Regions from separate parts of the Streptomyces sp. NPDC023541 genome, predicted to be linked through region 1. Evidence: predicted binding sites of a transcription regulator. Region 1 holds the regulator's gene; the other holds the start of a gene.
The links. Region 1 encodes HspR, which represses chaperone genes until heat shock. Its sites were predicted from a motif close to TTGAGNNNNNNNNNCTCAA; they were not measured.
Positions count from the first base shown of each region.

Region 2: lon (endopeptidase La) is a predicted target of HspR. The motif match lies at 5,706-5,724, and genes of this name have one in related genera.

Region 1 covers NZ_JBVHJO010000003.1:236,974-245,188, reverse strand. The annotation lists partial or broken gene ACZ3X1_RS08615 ((Fe-S)-binding protein) at 1-728, opposite strand, end outside; gene ACZ3X1_RS08610 (sugar transferase) at 839-1,372, opposite strand; gene dnaK (molecular chaperone DnaK) at 1,579-3,429, shown strand; gene grpE (nucleotide exchange factor GrpE) at 3,429-4,088, shown strand; gene dnaJ (molecular chaperone DnaJ) at 4,128-5,306, shown strand; gene ACZ3X1_RS08590 (heat shock protein transcriptional repressor HspR) at 5,308-5,778, shown strand; gene ACZ3X1_RS08585 (helix-turn-helix transcriptional regulator) at 5,852-6,931, opposite strand; gene ACZ3X1_RS08580 (Rieske (2Fe-2S) protein) at 7,288-7,602, shown strand; gene ACZ3X1_RS08575 (pyridoxamine 5'-phosphate oxidase family protein) at 7,737-8,168, opposite strand.
Region 2 covers NZ_JBVHJO010000004.1:424,694-432,908, reverse strand. The annotation lists gene ACZ3X1_RS12485 (response regulator transcription factor) at 1-543, opposite strand, end outside; gene ACZ3X1_RS12480 (hypothetical protein) at 1,061-1,636, opposite strand; gene ACZ3X1_RS12475 (glycosyltransferase family 39 protein) at 1,655-3,043, shown strand; gene ACZ3X1_RS12470 (sulfurtransferase) at 3,194-4,129, shown strand; gene ACZ3X1_RS12465 (hypothetical protein) at 4,091-4,435, opposite strand; gene ACZ3X1_RS12460 (DUF4097 family beta strand repeat-containing protein) at 4,662-5,420, shown strand; gene lon (endopeptidase La) at 5,747-8,143, shown strand.

The DNA of each region.
Region 1 (8,215 bases):
CCGAGGAAGCGGTGCCAGGCGACACCCATGTTGGTGTTCAGGGAGACCACGATCATCCAGATCAGCGAGGTGCCGATCTTGATCATCGCGGTGAAGTAGATGGCGTTCTGCAGAGTGCTCGCCGACAGCCCGTCGAAGGCCATGACCAGCGGGTACGAGATGGCGTACGCCGGCTCCCAGCCGTCCACGTGGTGGATCGCGCCCTCGAGGCCGCGCAGGCACAGGATCGCGAGGCCGATGGTGAGGATGATGTACTCGACGAAGTACGCCTGCCAGGCCTTCGAGCCGGCGAAGCGAGACTTGCGGCCGGCCCGGGAGGGCAGGCTGAGCAGGCGGATCGCGATCAGGACCAGGATGCCGACGACCGTCATCAGGCCGATGAACTCGATGTAGAGCTCGAACGGCAGGAAGCCGCCCAGGACCGGAAGGGTCCAGTCGGCCTGGAAGAGCTGACCGTAGGCCTGGGCCAGGGTCGGCGGGAGCGTCAGGAAGCCGATCGCGACGAACCAGTGCGCGAAGCCGACGATGCCCCAGCGGTTCATGCGGCTGTGGCCGAGGAACTCCCGGACGAGGGTCAGCGTTCGGGCCTTCGGGTCGTCCGTGCGGCTGCCGGCCGGCACGGGCTGACCGATCTTCACGAAGCGGTAGATCTGCGCCACGGCTCGTGCGAGCAGCGCGACGCCGACCACGGTCAGGACCAGCGACACGATGATCGCGGCGAGTTGCATGGGAGGGCTCCTCGGGCGGCACTTACTAAGCGGTAACTTATGAAGTCAAGGCTTGAGGTTACCCATTCCCGACGCCGCAATGTAGCTGAGCGTGCGGTGATCTGTGTCGCTCAGGCGAGCCTTTGTCGGTAGGCCGCCCGCGGGGTTCGCGCCAGGATCGCCAGGTCCATCCCGAGCCAGTGGTTCTCCACATAATGCCGGTCGAGCAGCGTCATCTCCTCCCAGGGGAGGTCGGAGCGTGTGCTCACCTGCCACAAACCGGTCATTCCGGGGCGTACGAGGAGCCGGTCGGGGCGGTCCGTACGGGCCTCCGGGCGCGGGCCGACCAGCGACATCTCGCCGCGGATCACGTTGAGCAGCTGAGGGAGGCCGTCGAGGGCACACCGCTCCACGAGTGCGCCCGCCCGCCCCGCCGCGGCCGTGTCGAAGCGCCAGGTCCGCAGCGGCCGCCCGGCGAGGCCGGCGGCGGCCTCCCGTGCGAAGGGGTGCCCGCCGGTGGCCGCGTACAGCAGCGCGGCGACCGCGGCCAGGGCCGGCGCGAGCAGGACCAGCAGGATGGCCGCCCCGACGAGGTCGAGCACCCGCTTCGCCGGCGGGGCCGCGGGTACCCGCACCCGCCGGGGGGCGGTGGGTGTGAGGGGCATACCGGCACGCTGCCGTACGGGTGTCGCGGGCCCGGCGCGCCGCGCGGCGCAGGTCCCTCGTCCGGCGGCGCCGGCCCGGGGAAAACGCAGGGTTGCGCGTAAGCGGCAGCTAAAGGTTGAGTCGACTCGACTCAGTTCTGTTGACGCGGGCGCGGCGTTGCGGCATGGTTGAGCCTGTTCCACTCAAGTCAGCTGGAGGAATCGAAATGGCACGTGCGGTCGGCATCGACCTGGGCACCACTAACTCCGTCGTCAGCGTTCTGGAAGGCGGCGAGCCCACCGTCATCACCAACGCCGAGGGCGCCAGGACCACGCCGTCCGTCGTCGCCTTCGCCAAGAACGGCGAGGTCCTCGTCGGCGAGGTGGCCAAGCGCCAGGCGGTCACGAACGTTGACCGGACCATCCGCTCCGTCAAGCGCCACATGGGCACTGACTGGAAGATCAACCTGGATGGCAAGGACTTCAACCCGCAGCAGATGAGCGCCTTCATCCTGCAGAAGCTGAAGCGCGACGCCGAGGCGTACCTGGGCGAGAAGGTCACGGACGCGGTCATCACCGTCCCGGCCTACTTCAACGACTCCGAGCGCCAGGCGACCAAGGAGGCCGGTGAGATCGCGGGCCTCAACGTCCTGCGCATCGTCAACGAGCCGACGGCCGCCGCCCTGGCCTACGGTCTCGACAAGGACGACCAGACGATCCTCGTCTTCGACCTCGGTGGCGGCACCTTCGACGTGTCGCTCCTGGAGATCGGTGACGGTGTCGTCGAGGTCAAGGCCACCAACGGTGACAACCACCTCGGTGGTGACGACTGGGACCAGCGCGTCGTCGACTACCTGGTGAAGCAGTTCGCCAACGGCCACGGCGTCGACCTGTCCAAGGACAAGATGGCGCTCCAGCGTCTGCGCGAGGCCGCCGAGAAGGCGAAGATCGAGCTGTCCTCCTCCACGGAGACCACGATCAACCTGCCGTACATCACGGCGTCCGCCGAGGGCCCGCTGCACCTGGACGAGAAGCTCACGCGCGCCCAGTTCCAGCAGCTGACCGCGGACCTGCTCGACCGCTGCAAGACCCCGTTCCACAACGTCATCAAGGACGCCGGCATCCAGCTGTCCGAGATCGACCACGTGGTCCTGGTCGGCGGCTCCACCCGCATGCCGGCCGTCGCCGAGCTGGTGAAGGAGCTGACCGGCGGTCAGGACGCCAACAAGGGCGTCAACCCGGACGAGGTCGTCGCCATCGGCGCCACCCTCCAGGCCGGTGTCCTCAAGGGTGAGGTCAAGGACGTCCTGCTCCTCGACGTGACCCCGCTGTCCCTCGGCATCGAGACCAAGGGCGGCATCATGACCAAGCTCATCGAGCGCAACACCACGATCCCGACCAAGCGGTCCGAGATCTTCACGACGGCCGAGGACAACCAGCCGTCCGTGCAGATCCAGGTCTACCAGGGCGAGCGCGAGATCGCGGCGTACAACAAGAAGCTCGGCATGTTCGAGCTGACCGGCCTGCCCCCGGCCCCGCGTGGCGTCCCGCAGATCGAGGTCTCCTTCGACATCGACGCGAACGGCATCATGCACGTCACGGCCAAGGACCTCGGCACGGGCAAGGAGCAGAAGATGACCGTCACCGGCGGCTCCTCGCTCGGCAAGGACGAGGTCGACCGCATGCGCCAGGAGGCGGAGCAGTACGCGGACGAGGACCTGCGCCGCAAGGAGGCCGCCGAGTCCCGCAACCAGGGCGAGCAGCTCGTCTACCAGACGGAGAAGTTCGTCAAGGACAACGAGGACAAGGTCCCGGCCGAGGTCAAGACCGAGGTCGAGTCCGCCGTCGCCGAGCTGAAGGAGAAGCTCAAGGGCGAGGACACCGGCGAGATCCGCAGCGCGACCGAGAAGCTCGCCGCGGTCAGCCAGAAGCTCGGCCAGGCGATCTACGCCGACGCGCAGGCCGCCCAGGGCGCCGCAGGTGCCGCCGCCGGTGACGCGGGTCAGGCCAAGGCCGACGACGACGTCGTCGACGCCGAGATCGTCGACGACGAGAAGCCGAAGGGTGGCGCTGCCTGATGTCGGAGGAGACCCCGGGCTTCGACGAGAAGCCCGAAGTCCCCGCCGACGCCGCTCAGGACGACGCCGAGCCGAAGGCCGCCGACTCCGCCGACACGGCGGAGGGGGCGGCCCCGGCCGGGGACAGCGCACAGGATGTGGCCCTGCTGGCGCAGCTGGACCAGGCCCGTACCGCGCTCGGTGAGCGCACCGCGGACCTCCAGCGGCTCCAGGCGGAGTACCAGAACTACCGCCGCCGGGTGGAGCGGGACCGGATCACCGTCAAGGAGATCGCGGTCGCGTCCCTTCTGACGGAGCTCCTGCCGACGCTCGACGACATCGGCCGGGCGCGGGAGCACGGCGAGCTGGTCGGCGGCTTCAAGTCGGTGGCCGAATCGCTGGAGACGGTCGCCGCGAAGATGGGCCTGCAGCAGTTCGGCAAGGAGGGCGAGCCCTTCGACCCGACGGTCCACGAGGCCCTGATGCACTCGTACGCGCCGGACGTCACGGAGACGACCTGCGTGGCGATCCTGCAGCCGGGGTACCGGATCGGCGAGCGTACGATCCGTCCCGCACGGGTCGCGGTGGCCGAGCCCCAGCCGGGCGCGGCCCCCAAGTCCGAGTCCGCGGAGGGCGACCAGCCGTCCGGCGAGGACGCGGATGCAGCCGATCAGGGCTGACGCAGTACACGTAGAGGCACGGGAGGAGGGACACCGGGGATGAGCACGAAGGACTTCGTCGAGAAGGACTACTACAAGGTCCTCGGTGTCCCGAAGGACGCCACCGAGGCCGAGATCAAGAAGGCGTACCGGAAGCTCGCGCGCGAGTTCCACCCGGACGCCAACAAGGGCGACGCATCGGCCGAGGCGCGCTTCAAGGAGATCTCCGAGGCGAACGACATCCTCGGGGACGCCAAGAAGCGCAAGGAGTACGACGAGGCGCGCGCGCTGTTCGGCAACGGCGGCTTCCGCCCCGGGCCGGGCGGCGGCGGCTCGTTCAACTTCGACCTCGGCGACCTCTTCGGGGGCACCCAGCAGGGCGGTCAGGCCGGCGGCTTCGGCGGCGGCCTGGGCGACGTCTTCGGCGGCCTCTTCAACCGCGGCGCCGGCCCGGGGGCGGGCACCCGTACCCAGCCGCGCCGCGGCCAGGACATCGAGTCGGAGGTCACCCTCTCCTTCACGGAGGCGGTGGACGGGGCCACGGTCCCGCTCCGGATGTCCTCGCAGGCGCCCTGCAAGGCCTGTTCGGGCACCGGCGACAAGAACGGCACGCCCCGGGTGTGCCCGACCTGCGTCGGCACCGGCCAGGTCTCGCGGGGCAGCGGCGGCGGCTTCTCGCTGACCGACCCCTGCGCGGACTGCAAGGGCCGCGGTCTGATCGCCGAGACCCCCTGCGAGGTCTGCAAGGGCAGCGGTCGTGCCCGCAGCTCCCGCACCATGCAGGTCCGGATCCCGGCGGGCGTCTCCGACGGCCAGCGGATCCGGCTGCGCGGCAAGGGCGCCCCGGGCGAGCGGGGCGGCCCCGGCGGCGACCTCTACGTGGTGGTGCACGTCGGGACCCACCCGGTGTTCGGCCGCAAGGACGACAATCTGACAGTGACCGTTCCGGTGACGTTCGCGGAGGCGGCTCTGGGCGCCGACATCAAGGTCCCGACCCTGAACGGACCGTCGGTCACGCTGAAACTGCCCCCGGGCACCCCGAACGGGCGTACGATGCGGGCCCGCGGCAAGGGGGCGGTCCGCAAGGACGGCACCCGCGGGGACCTGCTGGTCACCGTGGAGGTCGCGGTTCCGACCGAGCTGTCCGACAAGGCACGCGAGGCGCTGGAGATGTACCGCGAGGCGACGGAGTCGCAGGACCCGCGCTCCGCGCTGTTCGAGTCCGCGAAGGGAGCATGACATGGACGGCCGCCGACGACAGTCCCGTCTGGGAAGCGGTGCCTACCAACTCACCGACGAGACCCCGGTCTACGTGATCTCGGTGGCCGCCCAGCTCTCGGGCCTGCATCCGCAGACCCTCCGCCAGTACGACCGTCTCGGCCTGGTCTCCCCGGACCGCACGGCGGGCCGAGGCCGGCGCTATTCGGCCCGGGACATCGAACTGCTCCGCACGGTGCAGGCACTGTCCCAGGACGAGGGCATCAACCTGGCGGGCATCAAGCGGATCATCGAGCTGGAGAACCAGGTGGCGGCGCTCCAGCAGCGCGTCGCCGAGCTCTCGGCGGCGGTGGACGGCGCGGCCGCCACGCTGCGGGCCCGGGAGGCCCAGGTGCACGCCTCGTACCGGCGCGACCTGGTCCCGTACCAGCCGCCGCAGCCGGGCAGCGCCCTGGTGGTCTGGCGGCCGAGCCCCAAGCGCCCGCTGGACTGACCGGCAGGCCGTCCCGGCCCCCGGAAGCACCCCCACCGGCTCCGCCCCTCCCAGGGCGGGGCCTGACGGCTTTCTAGACGCTTTCCCGGGTCGCGCCGTGGTCGCGCTCTCCACCGGGGCCCGGGTGTTCGCACTCCTCGTGGGCCGAAGGGCGGCCCAGGATGCCGGACTGGGCGATGAGGTAGCCGAGCTGGGCCCGGCTGCCGCTGCCCAGGGTGCTGGCGAGCTTGGCGATGTGGGCGCGGCAGGTCCGCACGTTCATGCCGAGGCGGCGGGCGATGGCCTCGTCCACGTGCCCTTCGATGAGGAGCTGGGCGATGGTGCGCTGCACGCCGGTGACGCCGCCGGGGGTGCTGCGGTACGTCACCTCCTCCGTGAGCGGTACGGCGCGGTGCCACAGCTGCTCGAACACCTTGATGAGGTAGTCGACGAGGCCGGGGTGGCGCAGCTCCAGCGCGACCCGGCGGTCGTCGCTCACCGGGATGAAGGCGACGGTGCGGTCGAAGATGATCAGGCGCTCTATCAGCTCTTCGAGCGTGCGGATCTCGACCTTGCCCATGGAGATGCGGTCCACGTAGGCGAGGGTGCCCTGGCTGTGCCGCGCGGTGTGCTGGTAGAGGGTCCGTATGCTGACCCCGCGGTCGATCAGCGGCTGGTCGCGCTCCAGGGCCTGTGTGAGGGCCTCGGAGGGCCGTGCGCCGCCCGGCTGGACCGTCAGCACCTCGGTGTGGCATTCGGCCGTCGCGAGGTTCAGTGCGGCGTTGATCCGCTCGAAACCCTCCAGCACCGTGATGGCGTGGGTGTTGGCCGGGCTCTGTGCGCTGATGGCCAGGAAAGGCTCGAAAGTGTCGGTGAGATCTACAGCGCTGCGTCGGCGATCCTGGATCTCGCGTTCAATCGGATGGAGCCGTTGAGCCAAAGCCACGGACGGGGGAACCGGGCGGAGCTGGTTGGCGTCATCCGGGTCGGGCTGTAGAAGGGCGAGTTCCAGCAGGCAGGGGGCGTTCTGGATCTCTCCCCGGGCTATCCGGCCGGTGCTCAGGGCAGCCGCGTAGAGCCGCGTTCCCTCGGCGCACATGGACGTGACGGGGTGGGGATGTGTCGCCTTTGTCTCATTTCGCGTCAAATCTCCACCCCCCAGGGTCCTGAACATGCAAGAACATGATGCATCGTCCCTGTGGCATTGACGTGCCTGAATGAGCCATCGTCTGACACGCGGGGGAGAGGATTCCATCAAGTGAGGACGAAGCCGACCATGTACAAGAGAATGCTTCGCTCGGTGCTTGCCATAGGTTTCTCCGCCGTTGCGGTTATTGGGGCAGTCAGCGCCGTCGAAAGTGACGCGGGGAGCGCTAGGGACGGTCAGGGCACGAGCCTGACGAGCACGGAGTTCGACACCGGCTGGACCACCGCGCCCGTGGGCAAGTACGCGGACACCGGCTGGACCGCCGCCGAGCTGGGCGGCAAGGACGACACGGGCTGGACCGAGGCTCCTGCGACGGTGTCCGCATGACCCCCGACGACCGCGGCTTCCGCCGCGAGATGGCGTCGGCCTACCGCTCGGGCTGGCAGTTCATCGACCTCGCCACGGCCATCCCCCACCCCGGCGACTCGTTGATGGTCACCCTGTTCGGCCAGCCCATCGTCATCGTGCGCGAGGAGGACGAGGACGTACGTGCCTACCGGTGCCTGCGCCGCCCGCGCGGCGCGCCGCAGCCCGTGCGCTGCGAGGTGCGCTACGGAATGGTCTTCGTCAATCTCGACCAGCGGGACCACCAGCTCTTCGAACCCGACATCACCACCGCCACCCCCCGCAGTGCCTGAAGCGATTCCCCCGTCGTTCCAGATCGCTCAGGTGCTACCCCCACACAACGGCGCCATCGTGGACCTGACCACGATGGCGCCGTTGTGATGCCCGCGTCCAGTGCGTGAACCGGACAGGACGAAGGATCAACGGCTCATGCGCGGCCCATGGCCCGGTCCAGAGTGATCTCCATGACCACGCGGTCCGGATTGGGCGACGGCGTCCGCCCGTACCGCTCCGCGTAGCGCGCCACGGCGTCGGCGACCGACGCCTCGTCCGTGCGGATCACCGCCCGGCCCTCCAGCGTGGCCCAGCGCCGCCCCGCCATCTGGCAGACCGCCACCCGGGCCCCGCCGCCCTGTACGCCCTGGGCGTCCTGCGCGTCCTGAGCGGCCAGGACGTTGCGGACCTTCTTGCTGTGCCTGTTGCTGATCACCCGCGCCAGGCCGGCCTCAGGGTCGTACGTCACGCCCACCGGCACCACGTGCGGGGTCCCGTCGGGGCGCGGGGTGGTCAGGGTGCAGACGTGCCGCTCCCGCCAGAAGGCGAGGTACTCGGGCGTCGGGTTGAGGACGTCATGGGACATGGGCCGAAGGGTACGGGCAAGCGGTCCCCTCAGTTGCCTTGAGTGGA
Region 2 (8,215 bases), on a different contig from region 1:
CAGGTCGAATTCGGTGGGGGTCAGGTGGACGTCCTCGGTCTGCACCCGGACCCGGCGCTGCGCGTGGTCGATCTCCAGGTCGCCCAGGCGCAGGGTGGCGCCGCGCGGGGTGTGCGCGGCGATCGTCGCCCGCTCGACCCGCCGCAGCAGTACGTGGACCCGTGCGGCCAGCTCGCGCATGGAGAACGGCTTGGTCATGTAGTCGTCGGCGCCGACGCCCAGTCCGACCAGCATGTCCGTCTCGTCGTCCCGGGCGGTGAGCATCAGCACCGGCACCGGGCGCTGCGCCTGGACCCGGCGGCAGACCTCCAGCCCGTCGAAGCCGGGCAGCATGACGTCGAGGACCAGCAGCTCGGGCAGCCAGCTCTCCGCCGCGGCGACGGCCGCAGGACCGTCGGTGGCCGTCTGTACCTGGAAGCCCTCGGCGCGCAGCCGGGCCGCGATGGCCTCGGCGATGGTGCGGTCGTCCTCGACGACGAGCACACGCCGCTGGGCGCCGGGTGTTGCCGCGGCGCCGGTGTGGGTGGTGTGTGTCTGTTCCATGTCCGCCCCTGAAGATCCCGCTGAATGGGGTGCAGCGTAGAGGAGGCTCCGGCCTGCGGCTACGTGGGGTTCGGACACGGCATATGCGCTGGACCTGAGTAAATGGAATGGGATGTACCGGGTGTCGGACCCCCCGCGGGACCGGCACCCGGCGGGTGGGACGGTCAGCTGCCCCACCGGCTGTGACCTCGTCGGATCCTTGTTGGAGGGGACCTACAAGGCCGGTCCGCGGCCGTGCGGGAAGACCGGCTCGTGAGTGTCGTTCGGCACATCCGGCCGGGAGGCGGCGACGGCGGCCGTGGAGCGGGCAGCCCGAAGGGCAGCCGGCCCCCGCCTGCGGCCCGGCCGGAGGCCACGTCGAGCAGTGCCGTGTCCGAGGCGCCGTAGTCGGCGATCAGCGCCGCCGCCCGTTCGGCGATCTCCGCGTGTGCAGGCGCCGCGTACGAGCTCGCCGGTCAGGCGGGCGTCGGAGCCGGAGGTGCCGGACCGGCGGGGCTCGCCCGGCTGGGCCCGGAGCTCAGCGTGCCGTGAACGGCGGCAGCGCGTCCGCGACCCGCTCCAGGGCCGGCGGCAGGGACCCCTGCTCACCGGCGACCTCGTACCCGCCGTGCGCGAAGGTGTAGAAGAACCCGTCGTAGATCTTGGGACCGCCCGTCGCGATCCTGGGCAGACGGGCGAAGTCGGCCTCCCGGAGCGCCGTGCGCAGGGCCGTCAGCTCCTGCTCCGACAGTTTCCCGGTGCCCTCCGGCTGCGCCTTCCCGTCCAGCCGGGACCACGAGCCGTCGCCCTTCACGACCAGGGTGTGGGTCTCGCCGGCGAAGCCCCCGCTGCGGGTGACCCGGACCAGGGTGTCGGCGGGGGCGGGAACCGCGCTCGGGCCGGTGCTGGTGCCGGTGCCGGGGCCGGTGCTGGGGGCCGGGCTCGCAGCGGGGCCGGCGCCCGTACCCGTACTCGCGGCCGGTTCCGCGGAGCCCCTCGGCGGCGCGTCGTCGCTGCCACCGGAACCGGACGGTCCGCACCCCGCCAGGACCACCGCACCCAGAAGTACCGAAACCACCGCCCGGAACGCGCGCACACCCACCTCCGCAGCCACTCGGGTCCACCCCCGAGTATGGAGTCCGCACCCCCGATCCGACAGCTTCAGGAGGCCGCCATCCGCCGCATCGCGCCATGGCGCCTGCTCCCGCCGCTGCTCGCCGCGGTCCTCGGCCTCTGGGGCCTGGAGCGGGGCGGCGGCATGTGGCGCGACGAGTCCGTCACCTGGCAGGTGGCGCACCGGTCGCTCGGCGGGATGCGGAACCTCCTCGGCCAGGTCGACGCCGTGCACGGCCTCTACTACGTGATCATGCACGGCGTGTTCCAGGCCTGGGACGGCGGCCTGTGGGCACTGCGGCTGCCCTCCGTCGCCGCCACCGCCCTCGCCGCCGCGGGCGTGGCCGCCGTCGCGCACCGGCTCGCGGGGGATCGGGCGGCGGTCGTCGCCGGCTGCGTGTACGCCGTGCTGCCCCCCGTCCAGATGTACGCGCAGGAGGGCCGCTCGTACGCGCTGGTCGCGGCCGCCGTGGTGTGGGCGACGTACCTGATGCTGCGCGAGCGGTGGGCGGCCTACACCGCGGTGCTGCTGATCGGCTGCTGGCTGCACGAGTTCGCCGCGCTCGCGCTGCTCGCCCACGCCTTCACCGCCCGGCGCTCCCGCGGCTGGCGGCGGAGCGCCGCGACCGTCGTCGTCCTGCTGCTGCCGCTCGCCGTGGTGAGCGTGCGTCAGGCGCACCAGCAGCTCGGCTGGCTGGGCAGGCCGAGCTGGCAGGACTGGGCCGCCTACGCGGTCGTCGCCGCCGCCTCCCTGCTGCTCGCGCGGGGCGCCCCGAAGGACCTCGTACGGGTGGCGCTGCCCCTGGTCCTGCTGCCGCCCGGACTGCTGATGGCGATCTCACTGCTCAACCCCTGGTACGTCGACCGGTACGTGCTCTACGCCCTGGCCGGGACCGCCCTGCTGGCCGGTGCACGAGCGGCCGCCGCCCGCGGATGGCGGCCGTGGGCGGCGGCGGTCGCCCTCCTCCTGCCGTTCGGCCTGTGGTCGGCGTGGCTGCGCACTCCGGAGAGCCGCAAGGACGACGTCCTCGCGGTGGCCGCCGCGGTACGGGAGCGGGCCCGCCCGGGGGACGCGGTGGTGTTCATGCCCTCCCGCAGGCGCGAGTGGCTGCTGTCCTCGCCGGACGTCTACGCGGGCCTGCGCGACCCCGCCCTGGCCGCCTCCCCGGCGGCCTCGCACACCCTCCAGGGCACCGAGCTGCCCCCGGAGCGGATCCGCGCGGCCCTGCTCGCGTCGCCCCGCGTGATCGCCCTGCTGGACCCGGAGGGCGAGCCGCTGGACCCGTATCCGCGCGAGGCGGTCAAGCGGGAGGTGCTGGCGGGCTCGTTCGACCTCTGCTCGGTCACCGGGGTGCGCGGTGCCCGGGTCGCGGTCTACGCCCGCCCGGGCGGCTGCCCGGCCCCCTGACACGGACGGGGCGAACCCGCCCCGCGGCGGGGGCGGTCGCACGCCGGGCGGGGCCGCGCCGGAGGATGGGGGCGACCGCGTCGCACAGCCGGCGGGCCGCGCCGCCCAGGCGGGGCGGGTGCGGCCCGCCGAGCCTCCAGGAGGTGCCGTATGCCCACGCCCGACCGCCCCGAGTCCCGCCCGCCCGGGCCCGCGAACCCCGGACCGCTGGTCGGGGCCGACTGGCTGGCCGCCCGATTGGGCGCCCCCGGACTGGTCGTCTTCGACGCCTCCGTCGGCGCCCACCGCGCCGCAGGCCGCCGTATCCCGGGCGCCCGCCCCTTCGACCTCGACGGAGCCCTGTCCGACCACGCGGCGCCCGCCCCGCACACCATGCCCGGGCCCGCCGAGTTCACCGAGGCGCTGCGCTCCCTCGGCCTCGACGACACCGACACCGTCGTCGTCTACGACGGCGCCGGCGTCTACTCCAGCGCCCGCGCCTGGTGGATGCTGCGCGCCATGGGCTTCGACCGGGCCGCCGTCCTCGACGGGGGACTGCCCGCCTGGACGGCCGCCGGCCTGCCCGTCGAGGCCGCCGCCCCGGAGTACGGGGGTCCGCACGGCACCTTCACCGCCCGGCCCCGCGCGGGGCTGCTCGCCGACGCCGAGGACATCGCCGCGGCCCTGTCCGACCCGGCCGCTGCCGTCCTCGACGCCCGGACCCGCGAACGCTTCGAAGGCACCGCCCCCGAACCCCGTCCCGGCCTGCGCGGCGGCCACATGCCGGGCGCCGTCAGCCTGCCGTTCGGCGAACTCCAGCGCCCCGACGGCCTCATGCGCCCGGCCGGGGAACTCCGGGCGGCCTTCGCGGCGGCCGCGGGCGGACGCGAACGCCTCCGCTTCAGCTGCGGCTCCGGAGTGACCGCCTGCGTGCTGGCCCTCGGCGCCGACCTCGCCGGCTACCGGGACCTGGCGGTGTACGACGGCTCCTGGAGCGAATGGGGCCTGCCCTCACCGCTGCGCCCGGTCGCCACCGGCCCGGGCGCGGGTGTGGACACCGCCCCGGGATCAGCCGAAGACGACCGACCGCACCTTCAGGCGCTCTGACGCCCCGCCGGTGTACGGCCGCAGGCGGAAGGAGGGCCCCTCGCAATTGGTGTCGGCGAAGACCGTGGCCCAGGCGTCGGTGCGGTTCCTCGGCGAGTGACCGGGCTCGGGGTTCTCCTGACCGACGCCGGGCAAGTTGATGCACTGGCCGTCCGCCGGGTCGTTGAGGAAGCCGGAGGCGTCGTAGCCCTCGACGGTCACGTACTCGTAGCTGAACCGCCCCGAGGCGGCTGAGGCGGAGGCCGGGACGGCGACGAGGAGCAGGGCGGCGCCGAGAACGGCGGTGAAGGCGGAGCGGAGACGCATCAGCTGGTCTTTCTGCGAGGGGGAACACTGCCGCAGCCACCTCTGCCCGTACGCGTGGCCCGCATCCGCGCATCACGCGTACGGATGAGGAGGAAACGACGCTGCTCCGCCCGAACGGCCGACGCCGGCCGCACGCCGGGGGCCCGGGGGCCCGGGGGACAACCCGACACCGGATCCGGGTGCCGGCCCCATCGGCCGCGCGGCGCCGGCGCCGGAGGATCGGTGCATGACGTCCCACACCACGGCCCCCCGGGCCGCCCGCGCCGCGGCCGTCGCCCTCGCGGCCGGCCTCGTCCTCGCCGGATGCTCCTTCGTCGACGGGCCGCGCAGGACGGCGAGCGCCGACACCACGGTCACCGAGGCGGTCTCAGCCGTCGAGGTGACCGGCACCCGGGCCGGGTCGATCGAGATCACCCCGGGGGCCGGTCCCGGCGTCACGGTCCGCCGCACCGTCCACTACCGCGGCGACACCGCCCCCACGCCAGGCCATCAGGTCAGCGGGGGCGTGCTCACCTTCACCAACGGCTGCTCCGCAAGCTGCTACATCGACTACCGCCTGGAGGTCCCCGCCTCCGCGAAGGTCACGCTGGAGAGCGACAGCGGCGACATCACCGTGACGGGCGTGGCCGCCGTCGAGGTGGAGGCCGACTCCGGCGACGTCCGGGCCGAGGACATCGCCGGCCCGCTGAAGATCCGTACGACCTCCGGAGAGATCACCGCCACCGGGCTGGCCGGCCCCGCCACGTCGGTGCGCTCCGACTCGGGCGACGTCCGCCTGCACTTCGCGAAGGCCCCCTCCTCGGTGCTCGCCGAGACCACCTCCGGCGACGTCGGCCTGAAGGTGCCCGCGGCCCCCTACCGGCTCGCGGTCTCCACCACCTCCGGTGCCCGCGACGTCACCCTCCCCGACGACGCCTCGGCCCCCTCCCGCCTCTCGGCGAGAACCACCTCGGGCGACGTCCGCATCTCCCCCCTGAACCGCTGAACGGCCCCGGTGGGGGGCGCCGCCGGCCCTTGCACGCGTCCTGGCGCCCTGCGCGTCCGTGAGGCCGACGGCGACGCCCTCCCACCGCCTCCGCCGGCATCTGCCCGGTGACCCGCACACCGGCGAGACGCTCGGTCAGTGCGAATACCGCCGCCTTCCCGTCGAGGCCGGGAGCCTCGTCACCCATCGGGTGAACGCCCTGTGCGGAAGGACGAATCCGGCTGTCCCGAAGTGCGTTCGCCCCGGGCGAACGGGGGTTGGGGAACATCGGCAGGCGCACATGCATTGAGTCGGCATAGCTCAACTTCACTGCCGAAGGGAAGATCATGGCTTCGACGTCTCTAACGCTCACCCTGCCCGTGCTGCCGCTCGACGACGAGGTCGTGCTGCCCGGAATGGTCGTTCCGCTGGACCTGTCCGACGCCGAGGTGCGCGGGGCCGTCGAGGCCGCCCAGGCCGCGGCGGGCAGCGGGAAGCCCCGGGTGCTGCTCGTGGCGCGGATCGACGGGAAGTACGCCGCGACCGGTGTGCTCGGAACCGTCGAGCAGGTCGGCCGGCTCTCCGGCGGCGACCCCGGCGCGCTCATCCGCGGCCTCGGGCGCGTCCGCATCGGTGCCGGCACCACCGGGCCCGGAGCGGCGCTCTGGGTCGAGGGAGAGACCGTGGACGAGACCGTCCCCGATCCGCTGCCGGGCGCCGTCGCCGAACTCGTCAAGGAGTACAAGGCGCTCGCCACCAGCTGGCTCAAGAAGCGCGGGGCCTGGCAGGTCGTGGACCGCGTCCAGCAGATCGAGGGGGTCTCCGCCCTCGCCGACAACTCCGGATACTCGCCGTTCCTGACGGCCGAGCAGAAGGTCGAACTCCTGGAGACGGCCGACCCGGTCGCCCGCCTCAAGCTGGCCGTCAAGGCGCTCAGCGACCACCTCGCCGAACAGGACGTCGCCGAGTCCATCGCCAAGGACGTCCAGGACGGCGTCGACAAGCAGCAGCGCGAGTTCCTGCTGCGCCGCCAGCTGGAGGCCGTGCGCAAGGAACTGCGCGAGCTGAACGGCGAGAAGGACGGCGAGGAGTCCGACGACTACCGCGCCCGCGTCGAGGCCGCCGACCTCCCCGAGAAGGTCCGGGAGGCCGCGCTCAAGGAGGTCGACAAGCTGGAGCGGTCCAGCGACCAGAGCCCCGAGGGCTCATGGATCCGCACCTGGCTCGACACCGTCCTCGAACTGCCCTGGAACGAGCGCACCGAGGACCGGTACGACATCCAGGGCGCCCGGGCGGTACTGGACGCCGAACACGCGGGCCTCAGCGACGTGAAGGACCGCATCACCGAGTACCTGGCGGTGCGCAAGCGCCGCAGCGAGCGCGGCATGGGTGTCATCGGGGGCCGCCGAGGGGGCGCCGTCCTCGCTCTCGTCGGCCCGCCCGGTGTCGGAAAGACCTCGCTGGGTGAAAGCGTGGCCCACGCCATGGGGCGCAAGTTCGTCCGGGTCGCCCTCGGCGGCGTCCGGGACGAGGCCGAGGTGCGCGGCCACCGGCGGACCTACGTCGGCGCCCTGCCGGGCCGCATCGTCCGGGCCATCAAGGAAGCCGGGTCGATGAACCCCGTGGTGCTCCTCGACGAGATCGACAAGGTCGGCTCCGACTTCCGCGGCGACCCCGCGGCCGCCCTCCTGGAGGTCCTCGACCCCGCCCAGAACCACACCTTCCGGGACCACTACCTGGAGGTCGAACTGGACCTGAGCGACATCGTCTTCCTGGCCACCGCCAACGTCCTGGAGGCCATCCCCGAGGCACTCGCCGACCGCATGGAGCTCGTCCGCCTCGACGGATACACGGAGGACGAGAAGGTGGTCATCGCCCGCGACCACCTGCTGCCCCGCCAGCTGGAGCGCGCCGGGCTCGCCGCCGACGAGGTGGTCCTGGAGGAGGACGCCCTGCGCAAGCTGGCCGGGGAGTACACCCGCGAGGCGGGCGTACGCACCCTGGAGCGGGCCGTCGCACGCCTGCTGCGCAAGGTCGCCGCCCAGCACGAGCTGGGCGAGCGGGAACTGCCCTACCGCATCGGGGCCGACGGCCTGCGGGCTCTGATCGGACGCCCGCACCACGTGCCGGAATCCGCCCAGGACCCGGCCGAGCGGCGCACCGCCGTCCCCGGCGTGGCCACGGGCCTCGCGGTGACCGGCGCGGGAGGCGACGTGCTGTTCGTGGAGGCCTCGCTGGCCGACCCCGAGACGGGTGCCGCCGGACTGACGCTCACCGGCCAGCTCGGCGACGTGATGAAGGAGTCGGCGCAGATCGCCCTGAGCTTCCTGCGCTCGCACGGCGCCGAACTGGAACTCCCGGTCGCCGACCTCAAGGACCGGGGCGTGCACATCCACTTCCCGGCCGGCGCGGTGCCCAAGGACGGCCCCAGCGCGGGCATCACCATGACCACCGCCCTCGCCTCGCTGCTCTCCGGGCGGCAGGTGCGCACGGACGTGGCCATGACCGGCGAGGTGTCACTGACCGGGCGGGTCCTGCCGATCGGCGGGGTCAAGCAGAAGCTGCTCGCCGCCCACCGGGCGGGCCTGACCACCGTCATCATCCCCAAGCGCAACGAGGCCGACCTGGACGATGTCCCGGCCGAGGTGCTGAAGGGGCTGGAGGTGCACCCGGTGACCGATGTGCGCCAGGTCCTGGAGCTCGCCCTGGACGGGGCGCAGGTGCCGGTCACGGCCGCCGCCTGACCCCTGGCCGAAGGGCCCGTTCCGGCTTCCGGACGGCCCGGGTCCCCGCTCCGGCGGGGCCCCGGGCCGTCC